Regions from separate parts of the Polaromonas sp. P1_G1 genome, predicted to be linked through region 1. Evidence: predicted binding sites of a transcription regulator. Region 1 holds the regulator's gene; the other holds the start of a gene.
The links. The regulator sigma-54, encoded in region 1, starts transcription at its own class of promoters, with help from an activator protein. The targets are predictions, from matches to a motif close to TGGCANGNAANCTGCTTT.
Positions count from the first base shown of each region.

Region 2: AC1D1Y_RS23880 (formate/nitrite transporter family protein) is a predicted target of sigma-54. The motif match lies at 3,174-3,191, and genes of this name have one in related genera.

Region 1 covers NZ_JBFUBU010000037.1:19,290-23,941, forward strand. Annotated here, with positions in the region: gene AC1D1Y_RS18255 (THUMP domain-containing class I SAM-dependent RNA methyltransferase) at 1-208, opposite strand, end outside; gene AC1D1Y_RS18260 (RNA polymerase factor sigma-54) at 350-1,885, opposite strand; gene lptB (LPS export ABC transporter ATP-binding protein) at 2,020-2,802, opposite strand; gene lptA (lipopolysaccharide transport periplasmic protein LptA) at 2,819-3,448, opposite strand; gene AC1D1Y_RS18275 (thiol:disulfide interchange protein DsbA/DsbL) at 3,598-4,260, opposite strand; gene AC1D1Y_RS18280 (SPOR domain-containing protein) at 4,378-4,652, opposite strand, start outside.
Region 2 covers NZ_JBFUBU010000065.1:19,131-25,874, forward strand. Annotated here, with positions in the region: gene AC1D1Y_RS23870 (hypothetical protein) at 1-341, shown strand, start outside; gene AC1D1Y_RS23875 (bifunctional protein-serine/threonine kinase/phosphatase) at 366-2,111, opposite strand; gene AC1D1Y_RS23880 (formate/nitrite transporter family protein) at 2,186-2,998, opposite strand; gene AC1D1Y_RS23885 (cupin domain-containing protein) at 3,325-3,729, opposite strand; gene AC1D1Y_RS23890 (SDR family oxidoreductase) at 3,890-4,645, opposite strand; gene AC1D1Y_RS23895 (ketopantoate reductase family protein) at 4,815-5,729, opposite strand; gene AC1D1Y_RS23900 (LysR family transcriptional regulator) at 5,816-6,744, opposite strand, start outside.

The DNA of each region.
Region 1 (4,652 bases):
TGCGGTACTGGTTGTGCTGCAACTCGATCAGCACGCGCTGGGCCAGGCGGCTGTGCAGGTTGAGCTGCAGCGCGTCGCGCCAGGAAGCCTGCAACTGCACGCCGGCGCGCCAGGCCTTGCCCTGGATGCCGGTGACGCGCTGCACCTCGGTGGCCAGCAAGGCCTCGACGCCGGCGGCGCACGGTAAAAACAATTGGAGCTGGTTCATGTCGGACTCTTCAAAAGGGCTGCTGGAAATTCGATTATCGGGATGCAGGGCAAGGCGCACGGAGCGCAGGAACCGGAATGCACTTGGGTGCATGAGGATTCCGAGCACCGCGCAACGCCGCCATGCGCCCGAGAATCGGATTTACAGTGATTTGCGTAAATTAGCCGGCGCGATGCGCAAAGCCTCTCGGTACTTGGCCACGGTGCGGCGCGCGCATTCGATGCCCTGCTCCTTGAGCATTTCGGAAATCTGGTTGTCGCTGAGCGGCTTTTTCAGGCTCTCGGAGGAGACGAACTGCTTGATCAGCGCGCGCACGGCGGTGCTGGAAGCGTTGCCGCCGGTTTCGGTGCCCAGCGCGGAGCCGAAGAAGTATTTGAGCTCAAAAGTGCCGAAGGGCGTGCCCATGTACTTGGCGGTGGTCACGCGCGAAATCGTAGACTCATGCAGGCCCAGTTCGTCGGCGATCTCGCGCAGCACCAGCGGGCGCATGGCGAGTTCGCCGTGCGTGAAGAAGTTTTTCTGCCGCTCGACGATGGCSSTGCTCACGCGCAGGATGGTGTCAAACCGCTGCTGGATGTTCTTGATGAACCAGCGCGCCTCCTGCAGACGCTGCTGCAGCGCCTGGCCGCCCTGGCCCTTGTGCTGCTTGAGGGCGTTGGCGTAGATGTCGTGCACGCGCAGGCGCGGCATTACGTCGCCGTTGAGCGAGACCTTGAACCCCCGGCCCGACTTCACGACGATGACGTCGGGCACGATCAGGTTGCGCTCCACGTTCACGAAGCGGCGGCCGGGTTTGGGGTCGAGCCGGCCTATCACGGCAATCGCACCCCGGACGGCGGCTTCGGTGAATCCGCACAGGTGCGACAGGCGCTTCAGGTCGCGCTTGGCCAGCAGTTCCATGGGTTGCTTGCACATGGCGATGGCGGCGCGGGTCTCTTCGCAGTCTTTGCAGTCCAGCAGCTGCAGGCCCAGGCATTCGGCCAGGTTGCGCGCGCCCACGCCGGCCGGCTCCATGTGGTGCAGCAGCTTGAGCGCCATGGCAAAACGCTGCTCGAGGTCCTCAGCCTGTTCCAGGTCGTCCCCGGCCAGGCCCGCCGCGAGCGAGGCCAGGCTGTCTTCGAGGTAGCCGTCGTCGTTGAGCGACTCGATCAGGAAATGCAGGGCCGCGCGGTCTTCCTCGGACAGGCGCAGGCCCAGCGACTGGCGGTGCAAATGGTCTTGCAGCGACTCGTGGGCGCCCGTCAGGTCGGAGGCCTCGGTGTCGCCCTCGTCATTGTTGTTCTTGCGGGCCGGCGCATCACTGCCCCATTCGCTGTCGTCGGGCGTGGTCTCCACCGTGCCGTCGCCTTCCCAGCTTTCCTCGAGCTTGGGTTCGGCGCTGACTTCGGCTTCGCCTGCGGCTGAAATGCCAGCGTCCTCAGTGCCGCCGCTCGGCGACTCCGCCGCGGATTCAAACTCGCGGCTGTCCTGGCTGACCGGCGTGTTGAGGTGCTCCAGGCCGAACTCCTCGCGCACCGCGGTCTCTTCCGCCACCTCGAGAAACGGGTTTTCGTCGAGCATCTGCTCGACTTCCTGGCTCAGCTCGAGCGTCGACAGCTGCAGCAGCCGTATCGACTGCTGCAGCTGGGGCGTCAGCGCAAGGTGCTGCGAGACGCGGAGCGAGAGGCCCTGCTTCATGTCAAGGAGCTTTGATCGAAGCGCAGAAAAAGTGCGAGCAGGGGCCGCGGAACTGGCTTTGCCAGGCCGCAGGCGCCGCCCCCTCGGGGGGGAGGGAGCTACACGAAGTGAGCGACAACAGGGGGAGTGTCATCCTACATCTTGAAGTGTTCACCGAGGTACACGCGTCGCACATCGGCGTTGTTCACGATCTCGGAGGGCGTGCCCTGGGCCAGCACGTGGCCGTCGCTGATGATGTAGGCGTGGTCGCAGATGCCCAGSGTCTCGCGCACGTTGTGGTCGGTGATCAGCACGCCGATGCCGCGCGACTTCAGGAAGCCAATGATGCGCTGGATCTCGATCACSGCRATCGGGTCRATRCCGGCAAAMGGCTCGTCSAGCAGGATGAAGCGCGGCTGGGTCGCCAGGGCGCGCGCGATCTCGACGCGGCGGCGCTCGCCGCCCGACAGCGCCGGCGCCGGCGAATTGCGCAGGTGGTCCACCCGCAGGTCCTGCAGCAGGCCGTCCAGCCGCGACTCGATCTCGGCGCGGCCCAGCGGCTTGCCGTTCGCGCCCAGCTGCAGTTCGAGCACGGCGCGCACGTTTTCTTCTACCGTGAGCTTGCGGAAGATCGAGGCTTCCTGCGGCAGGTAGCTCAGACCCAGGCGGGCGCGCAGGTGAATCGGCATGTGCTCGACCGACTGGCCGTCGATGGAGATCTCGCCCGCGTCGGCGCGCACCAGGCCCACGATCATGTAGAACGAAGTCGTCTTGCCGGCGCCGTTGGGGCCCAGCAGGCCCACGACCTCGCCTTTTTGCACGGCCACCGAGACGTCCTGAACGACCTTGCGGCTGCCGTAGGATTTTTGCAGCCCTTGCGCAACGAGGCGGCTGGGGGTCGCGGCCGGGGCCGCCGAAGTGTCAGTCACCACATCCATCTGTGAAAGGTTCTTTCTAGTTCTTTTCAGTGCCCAGCGTGGTGCTGGGGCGCAGGGCGGCGGGCGGGGCCGCGCGTGCGGTGGCCGGGGCCGGGGCCGACGCGGCGGCGCGCGGCGAGAGCATGGCGCGTATCCGGCCGCTCGGGTTGGCGGCGGTCTGGTTCTGCACGCCGCCGTCCACGGTGAAGACGTCGGTGTTGTTGTCGTAGACGATCACGGCGCCGGTGGTTTCATCCACCAGGGTGGCGCCGTTGTAGCGGCGCACCACGGCGCGCTTGATGAATTTGACGAGGTCGGCGCGGCTGTCGTATTCAATCCGCTCGCCTTCGCCTTCGATGTATTCGTCCACACCGTCGCGCTTTTTGCGGTAGAAGGCCAGCTTGCCGGGCGCCGCGATGGAGACCGCCTGCTGGTAGCCCTCGGGGTCCTGCATGACGTCGACGCGCGCGCCGCGCACGATGGTCGTGCCCTTGGTGATCACCACGTTGCCGGTGAACACGCTGGTCTGCTTGAGGTCGTCATAGCGCAGGGCGTCGGCCTCCGCGTTCATGGGCTTGTCCCGGTCGGCTTTTTCAGCCCAGGCCGGAAACGCCGCCCCCAGCGCCAAAGCGGCCGGCAGGAGGAGGGAAATAAGGGGGTGTTTCATAAGGCACGAATCTTGCTGCTTTGGGGTTCGGCCATTGTAGCCATGCAAGCCGCGGGAATAGCTTGCACGGGGAATATTAGGGGCATAAAAAAACCCGCCTGGAATGAGGCGGGTTTTGGGGCGGCGGGCCGCTATGGGCCCGGAGCGTCTTATTTGCCCTTGCCGCGCGACTGCGCGATCAGCGCATCCGTGACCTGCAGGGCACGACCCATGCTCTGGGCCAGGGTGGCCGAGGTGTAGTAGCGCCCGGCAATGCCCAGGGCCGGCACGCCGTCGACCTTGTAGATGTCCTGCAGCTGCGTGGCCTTGCGGGCTTTGGTGGTGACCGTGAAGGAGTTGTACATCTCGACGAACTTGGCTTTGTCGATGCCCTGCTTCTCGGCCCAGGTGGTAATCGAGTCGGCATTGGCGAGCGCGAGTTTTTCCACGTGGATGGCGTAAAACACCTTTTTGTGGAGCTCCTCGACCTTGCCCATGGCCTCCAGCACGTAAAAAAGGCGCTGCTGGGGTTCGAAATCGGGGCGGAAGGCCACCGGCACGCGCCGCACGGTCACATCCTTGGGCGCCTGCTTCATCCAGGCTTCGAGCTGAGGCTCAAAGGCGTTGCAATGCGGGCAGCTGTACCAGAAGAACTCGACCACCTCCACCTGGCCCGCGGGGACCTCGGTGGGCGCCGGCTTGTCCAGCGTCAGGTAATCGGCGCCGTCCTTGAAGGCCTTGGCCTGGGCTTGCGCCATGGTGGGCAGGGCGATGCCGCCCAGGGTGGCGACGGCAGCCGAGGCGGCTGTAAACGAAAACTCACGGCGTTGCATCAGATTCTTCTCCTGGTATGACAGAAATGGTGGGTAAGCCGCCCCTCCGGACGGCGGCCCTCAGGGTGCGGGGCACAGGGGTTTGTACACCAGCCTCGTGAAAAGTTCAGCCTATCGTCAGCGCTGCACGCGGACCAGGGCGGTTTCGATGGAATTGTTGTCCAGCCGCTCCTTGGCTTTGTCGGCGTCTTCCTTTTTGTCGAAAGGCCCGAGGCGCACGCGGTACACGGTGCGGCCGGCCTGTTCGCGCTCGGTAACCTTGGCCTGCATGCCCAGCAGCATCAGCTTGGCGCGCTGCTGTTCGGCATCTTCGGGCGTGCGGAAGGCGCCGGCCTGGATGAAGTAGCTGAAAGGGTCCACGCCCGGGCTGGACGACAGGCCTTCGACCTTGG
Region 2 (6,744 bases), on a different contig from region 1:
CGCCGCGCGTCCAGTCACGCTGGGAGCAGGTCAGCCGCAGGCTGTTTGACCTGCGGGTGGCGCTGCAGATCACAAAAGAGCAAGGCCCGGCCTGGGAGAATTTCCGGGGGCGTTTCCTGGACATGGCGACCAGCGGCCCGGCCGGCATGCGCATCGTGGATGAACAGAACGCGAAAGACGCTTTCCAGTACCTGCTGGCCGACGCGCAACGGCGCTCCAACATGCTGGCCACGCTGGACGCCACCGCGCAGGTCTTGCTGGCGCAGTTCAGCCCCGAACAGCTGCAGATCGCCGACCGGGCGCTGCCCGGGCTGCTGGCGGACTATGGCGGCATCCGCTAAGCCAGTAACGCGGTAGGCCGGGGCTTACCCGCTGGTGGACTTCAGCGCCACCAGCACCACAACGACCACCGCCAGGATCAGCGACACACCGCGCCAGAAGGCCACCGGGTTTCGATCCAGCAAGGGCTGGCGCGTCTTGTGCAGAAAGGCCTGTCCGGGATGGCGCAGGTCGTGGACAAACTCCGACAGCTCGCCGTAGCGTTTGGCGGGGTTGGGGTGCACGGCCTTGCGCAGCACCTCGTCTATCCAGGCCGGAATCTCGCGGTCTTCGTAGAGCAGGGAGTCATAGCGCAGCTTGTCCTGCGCGGCCCGGGTCCGGCATTTCGCCACTTCGGCGCCGTAAGGCAGCTTGCCGGTCAGCATCTGGTAGGTGATGACGCCGAGCGAGAAGAGGTCGGAGCGCGGGGTGCCGCCCTCGCCCAGGAAATATTCGGGCGCCGAATACTGGGCCGTGCCCAGGATGTCCTCTTGCCCACCAGGTGAATCGGCTTCCACGAGCCCGGCCACGCGGGTGGCACCGAAGTCGATGATCTTCGCGGTGCCCGTGCCGTCGATCATGATGTTCTCGGGCCGCAGGTCCTGGTGCAGCATCTCGTGGCGGTGGAAGGCGCGCAGGCCCTTGGCGATCTGCTCGACCAGGCCGCGCACCACCTCCAGGCTGGGCCGGGGGTTGTCTATCATCCACTGGCTCAGCGTCTGGCCGTCGATGTACTCGGTGGCCACATACACATAGTGGCGCTTCCGGGTCGGCACATAAGGCTTGAGCACATGCGCGCTGTTGATGCGCCGGGCAATCCACTCTTCCGTCAAAAACCGCTCAAGGTAGACCGGGTCGCCGCCCAGGTCTATGGACGGGGTCTTGAGGATAACCAGCGCGCCGGTGTCGTTGTCGGTTGCCAGGTAGATGTGGCTGCGGCTGCTGCCCCGCACTTCACGGACGATGGTGTAGCCGTCAAACACCGTCCTGGCCTCGAGGATGGGCGGAAGCGGCAAGCCTGAGAGCTGCTGCAGCATCTCGCCGGCCTCGCCGCGGGGCAGCGCATCGACGCGCACGAGCTGGACCGTGAGGTTGTCGTCGCTGCCGCGCTGAAAGGCTTTGTCGACAATGGCCCTGGCGGCAAGCTCAAGGCCTTCGGGCGCATCGGCGCCGCCGCGGATGATGGCGGCCATGTCGTGCTCGGTGACGTGTTCGTAGACGCCGTCGGTGGCCAGCAAGAAGATGTCGCCCTGCTCCACCGGCTGGGTCTGGTAGTCGATCTCCAGCTGGGGCTTGAAGCCCAGCGCGCGGCCCAGGTAGCTCTGGCCCTGGGCAATCCACACGCGGTGGTCATTCGTCAGCTGCTCCAGCGCCTTGCCGCGCAGGCGGTAAATGCGTGAATCGCCGACATGGAAGATATGCGCCGTGGTCGACTTGATGACCATGGCGCTCAGGGTGCACACATAGCCCTTGTCGCTGTCGTAGCGGTATTGGCTTCTCTGCGTCTGCGCATGCAGCCAGGAGTTGGTGGCGCTCAAGATCCGCTCGACCGAGGTCTTGACCGACCAGGCTTCCGAGGTGCAGAAATAGTCTTCCAGGAAACCGGTGACGGCGTACTGGCTGGCCACGTCGCTGACGGCGCTGCTGCTGATGCCGTCGGCCAGCGCGATGGCGATGCCCTTGGCGCTCAGCTGCGGCTCCACCGGCACGTAGATGCCGTGGAAATCCTGGTTGGTCTCTTTGCGGCCCTTGTCCGAATACTGGCCTGCCGATATCTTCAGTTCAGGGGACATAAGGGGTGGCGCAAAGCCCCCGCGCATGTTTGCATGCGCGGGGGCTTTTGAGGCTGCTTTGGTTTAAAGGCGGATTATTTGATGGAACGCACAGGTCCGGTTTTAATGTGCGTGGCGTACAGCGTCAAGCCGGTAAAGGCCAGGCCACCGACCAGGTTGCCCAGCACCGTCGGGATTTCGTTCCAGATCAGGTAGTCCATGATGGTGAAATGCGCTCCCAGCAGCAGGCCCGACGGGAACAGGAACATGTTCACGATCGAGTGCTCGAACACCATGTAGAAGAACAGCATGATGGGCATCCACATCGCGATCACCTTGCCGCTGACCTGGGTGGAGATCATCGCACCGACCACGCCGGCCGACACCATCCAGTTGCACAGCATGCCGCGCACGAACAAGGTGAGCATGCCGTTCGCGCCGTACTTCTGGTAGCCGAGCGTGCGGCTTTCGCCGACGATGCCGATGGCCTTGCCCACCGCGCTGGGCTCGGTGGAAAAGCCGTTGGTGACATAGATGGCCATCATCACCGCCACCGTGAAGGCGCCCAGGAAGTTGCCGACAAAGACCAGCCCCCAGTTGCGCAGCACGCCCTTGAGCGTCACGCCCGGGCGTTTGTCGATCAAGGCCAGCGGGCATAGCACGAACACGCCGGTCAGCAGGTCAAAGCCGAACAGGTAAAGCATGACAAAACCCACCGGGAACAGCACGGCGCCCAGCAGGGGCTGGCCGGTCTGCACATTGATGGTGACGGCGAACCAGGCCGCCAGGGCCAGGATGGCGCCGGCCATATAGGCCCGGATCACGGTGTCGCGGGTGGACATGAAGATCTTGGATTCCCCCGCGTCCACCATCTTGGTCACAAATTCCGAAGGCACTAGATAAGCCATACGATCCTCTCGTCTGTAGTTGTGGGCCTCAAATCAAAAGGCCAAAAAAAAATCCACCCCCAGGCGCTCCCCATACATGGGAGGCTGGAAGTGGACGTCGTTATCCATTGAATCCGCCGGGCAGCGGCCCGCGGGCCACGCCATGCCCAGCCGTCATTAGCCGGACAGGTAGGTCAAAGCAACTACTGTGCCGCGAGGAATGCAGGCGGAAACCGGTCTTTCTGCCCCGCCATGCGACGGCAGCAGGCGCGCATTGCCCCAAATGCGTGCACCGGGCCGCGGTGGGCTCGACATTTTGGTGCCTGCGGGCCGGCTGGCGCCGATGGCTACTTGACCAGTTCCAGCACCTCGGCCTTTTTCTTCTTGAGCAGCAGCACCAGGAATTTCGCGGGCTGGGTGGTGCTGGCGTTGCGGCCCACGGTGTGGATGTCCTTGGGGCCTTCATAAAAGCTCTGGCCGGCCGTCAGCGTGACTTCCTTGCCGCCCTTGACCTGCATCACGATGGAGCCCTCGAGCACATAGACAAAGGCGTGCGCAAGATGGCGATGCACCGGGTCGGCCGCGCCGGGGGCGTAGTCGACAGTGATCATCAGGCCTTCTTTACCCGGCAAATCGGCCAGGTCTTGCGCCATCACCGGCGTGACGCGCACGCCTTCGGGGCCGGCGGCCAGGGTCGGCTGGGTGAGCAAGGCGCCGCTTGCGAGAAACAGGGAAATGCAGATTGTTTTCATGGAGGGGCTTTCAGGGGGTTGCTTGATGCGGCTCGGAATTGAGGCACCTGCCTTTAAGACGATTCAGGGCGCAGGTTTGTGACCGCGTCTAGCCCCTTCCCCCTCTGGGGGAAAGAGTGGCTGCGTTTAGCCTTCCCTAGAGGGAGAAGAGTGGCTGCGCTTATTTCGCGGCTTGCGACCTGGCGAACCACTCCTCAAACCGCACCGCGCCCAAGCGTGCCTTGCCAACGGGCACCAGGGTGTCGTCCTTGAGCTCGGCGCCGAAGTAGCGTGCCTGCGGATCGGCGACGACCTTGCGCGGGTCATTGCTCGCCGTGAGGAAACGCTGGACGAGGTCCGGCAGGCGCACCTTTTCCGGCCCGGCGATCTCGACCGTGCCATTGACCGGCGCGCCCAGTGTGTAGTCGGCCATCGCGGCGGCCACGTCGTCGGAGCTGATGGGCTGCACAAAGGCCGGCGACAGGCGGACGGTCTGCCCCTCGGTGCCCGACTGCGCGATGCCGCCCAGGAACTCCATGAACTGGGTGGAGTGGACGATGGTGTAAGGGATGCTGGCGGCCCGGATGAGTTTTTCCTGGGCGATCTTGGCGCGGAAATAACCGCTTTCCACAAGCTTGTCGGTGCCGACGACCGAGAGCGCGATGTGGTGCGTGATACCGGCGGCCGCTTCGGCCGCGAGCAGGTTGCGGCCCGAGGTTTCAAAAAATTCCAGCACAGCCTTGTCCTCAAACGAGGGCGAGTTGGCCACGTCGACCACCACCTGGGCGCCCGCAAGGACTTCCGCCAGCCCTTGGCCGGTGAGGGTGTTGACGCCGGATGCCGGCGATGCCGCTACTGCCTCGTGGCCGCGCTGGCGAAGGATGCTGACGAGTTTGGATCCGATGAGGCCTGAGCCTCCGATGACGACGATCTTCATGTGTGCACTTTCTGGTTCAGGGTGGAGGTAGAGGTGGAGTTCCTCCTGGTTGAGTGGCTCGAAATTGAGCACCACCTGCCTCTATGACGATTGACGCTGCCGGTTTGTGACGCCTGCGCCCTGCCCTTGCCATTTCTCTTGCCCCTCCCCCCTCTGGTCTCCCGCTGAGTCAGGCTGCTGCGGCCTTGCCTTCGAGCAGCTTGACCATGGACCACAACACACGGTTCGCCGGCACCGCCACGCCCAACGCATCGCCGCGTTTGACGATCAATCCATTGAGGTAGTCGATCTCCGTGGGCTTGCCGCGCGCCAGATCTTGCGCGGTGGAGGCGTATTGGTTGGGCATGCTGCCAGCCAGTTTTTCGACGGCGGTGTGCACGTCGCCGGCCACCTGCACGCCTTCGGCCTTGGCCACCGCCAGGCATTCGGCGACCACGTCACGCATCACGTCCACGACGCCCACGCCCTGCACCGTCTTGCCGTAAGGCAGCTGGGCGATGGCCGAGACGGCGTTATAGGCGCAGTTGAGGATGAGCTTGGCCCACAGCGCGCCACGCACATTGGCGGAGATTTCGGTGGGCACGCCGGCGGCGACCAGGGCTTGCGCGGCGCTGTCGCTGCGCGTTGAAGGCTCGATGACCAGGTCGCCGCGGCCGTGGTGCTTGAGATGGCCGGGGCCGGCCATCTCGGTGGCGACATAGACCACGGCGGCGGCCACCGAGGTGCCGGGCAGCACGGCGCGCAGGCGGTCGGCGTTGTCGACGCCATTTTGCAGGCACAGCACCAAGGTATTGACGGCCAAATGCGGCCGTATCAGCGCGCCGGCCGATTCAGTGTCGGTGGACTTGACGCAGAACAGCACCAGGTCGGCGCCCTTGACGGCGGCCGGCTCACTGCTGGCGGCCACGCGCACGTGTTCGTCAAACATGCGGGTTTCCATGCGCAGGCCGTCGCGCGCGATGGCCTCCACATGCTGCGGCCGCGCGATCAGCACCACCTGGTGCCCGGCTCGCGCCAGCATGCCGCCGAAATAACAACCGACGGCGCCTGCGCCCATCACGGCGACTTTGAGAGATTGGGTCATGGAGAGCTGCCTTCCGCTTGGCGGGAGATGTGGAGACAGCGATTGTGTTTCAAGTCCGCCGTGCCTGCTGGCGGCGGGAGGCAAACCTACCCGAGGCTGCCGGCAAAGCGCCGGGCCAGCTGATTGCGCTCGAACGCTTCGGCCACAAAATCGATAAAGACGCGGGTCTTGGCGGGCATCTGGCTGCGCGTGGCGTAATAAATCGAGATCGCGCCGGCATCCACATACCAGCGCGGCAGTAGCCTGACGAGTTCGCCGCGCTCCAGTTGCGGCAGCACGTCAGGCACGGCGAGCAAGGTCACGCCCAGGCCCATCAGCGCCGCGGTGCGCATGGCGGTCGGGTCGTTCACCCGCACCGACTCGGCCTGGGCGGCCGGCATTTCGGCGCCGGCCGTGTCGCGCATCACCCACTGGCGAAGCCGGCCCGTGGCGCTGGAACGCATGACGATGCCGCTGAACCCGGCCAGGCCCGCAGGGTCGATGGGCGGCTGGCGGCCGGCCATATAGGCGGGCGAGGCCACGGCGACCAGATGAATCGGGGCCAAAGGGCGTGACACCACGCCGGGCGCCAGCTCAAAGCCGCCGCCTATGGCGGCGTCGTAGCCCTCGGCGATCAGGTCGACCGGGCGATTCTCGAAATACCAGTCGGGGCGCACCATCGGGTAGCGCTCCAGGAAGGCCGGCAGCAGCGGCATTATGTGTTCGACACCAAAGGTCGGCGACATGCTGACCTTGAGCGTGCCGGCGGGCGCACCGCCGTCATCGGCAAGTGCCGCGATGGCGGACTGCAGCGCGTCCAGGTTTCCGCCTATGGAGACCAGGAAGCGCTCGCCGGCTTCGGTCAGGGTGAGCTTGCGCGTGGAGCGCTGGAACAGCCGCACACCGAGGTTGCGCTCCAGCATCGCGACATTGCGGCTGACGGCTGCGGGCGTCAAAGCCAGGCGCCGCGCGGCTTCCGAGAAGCTGCGGCTTTCGGCGCTGCGCACAAAGGATTCGAGGTTGGCCAGGGTTTCCA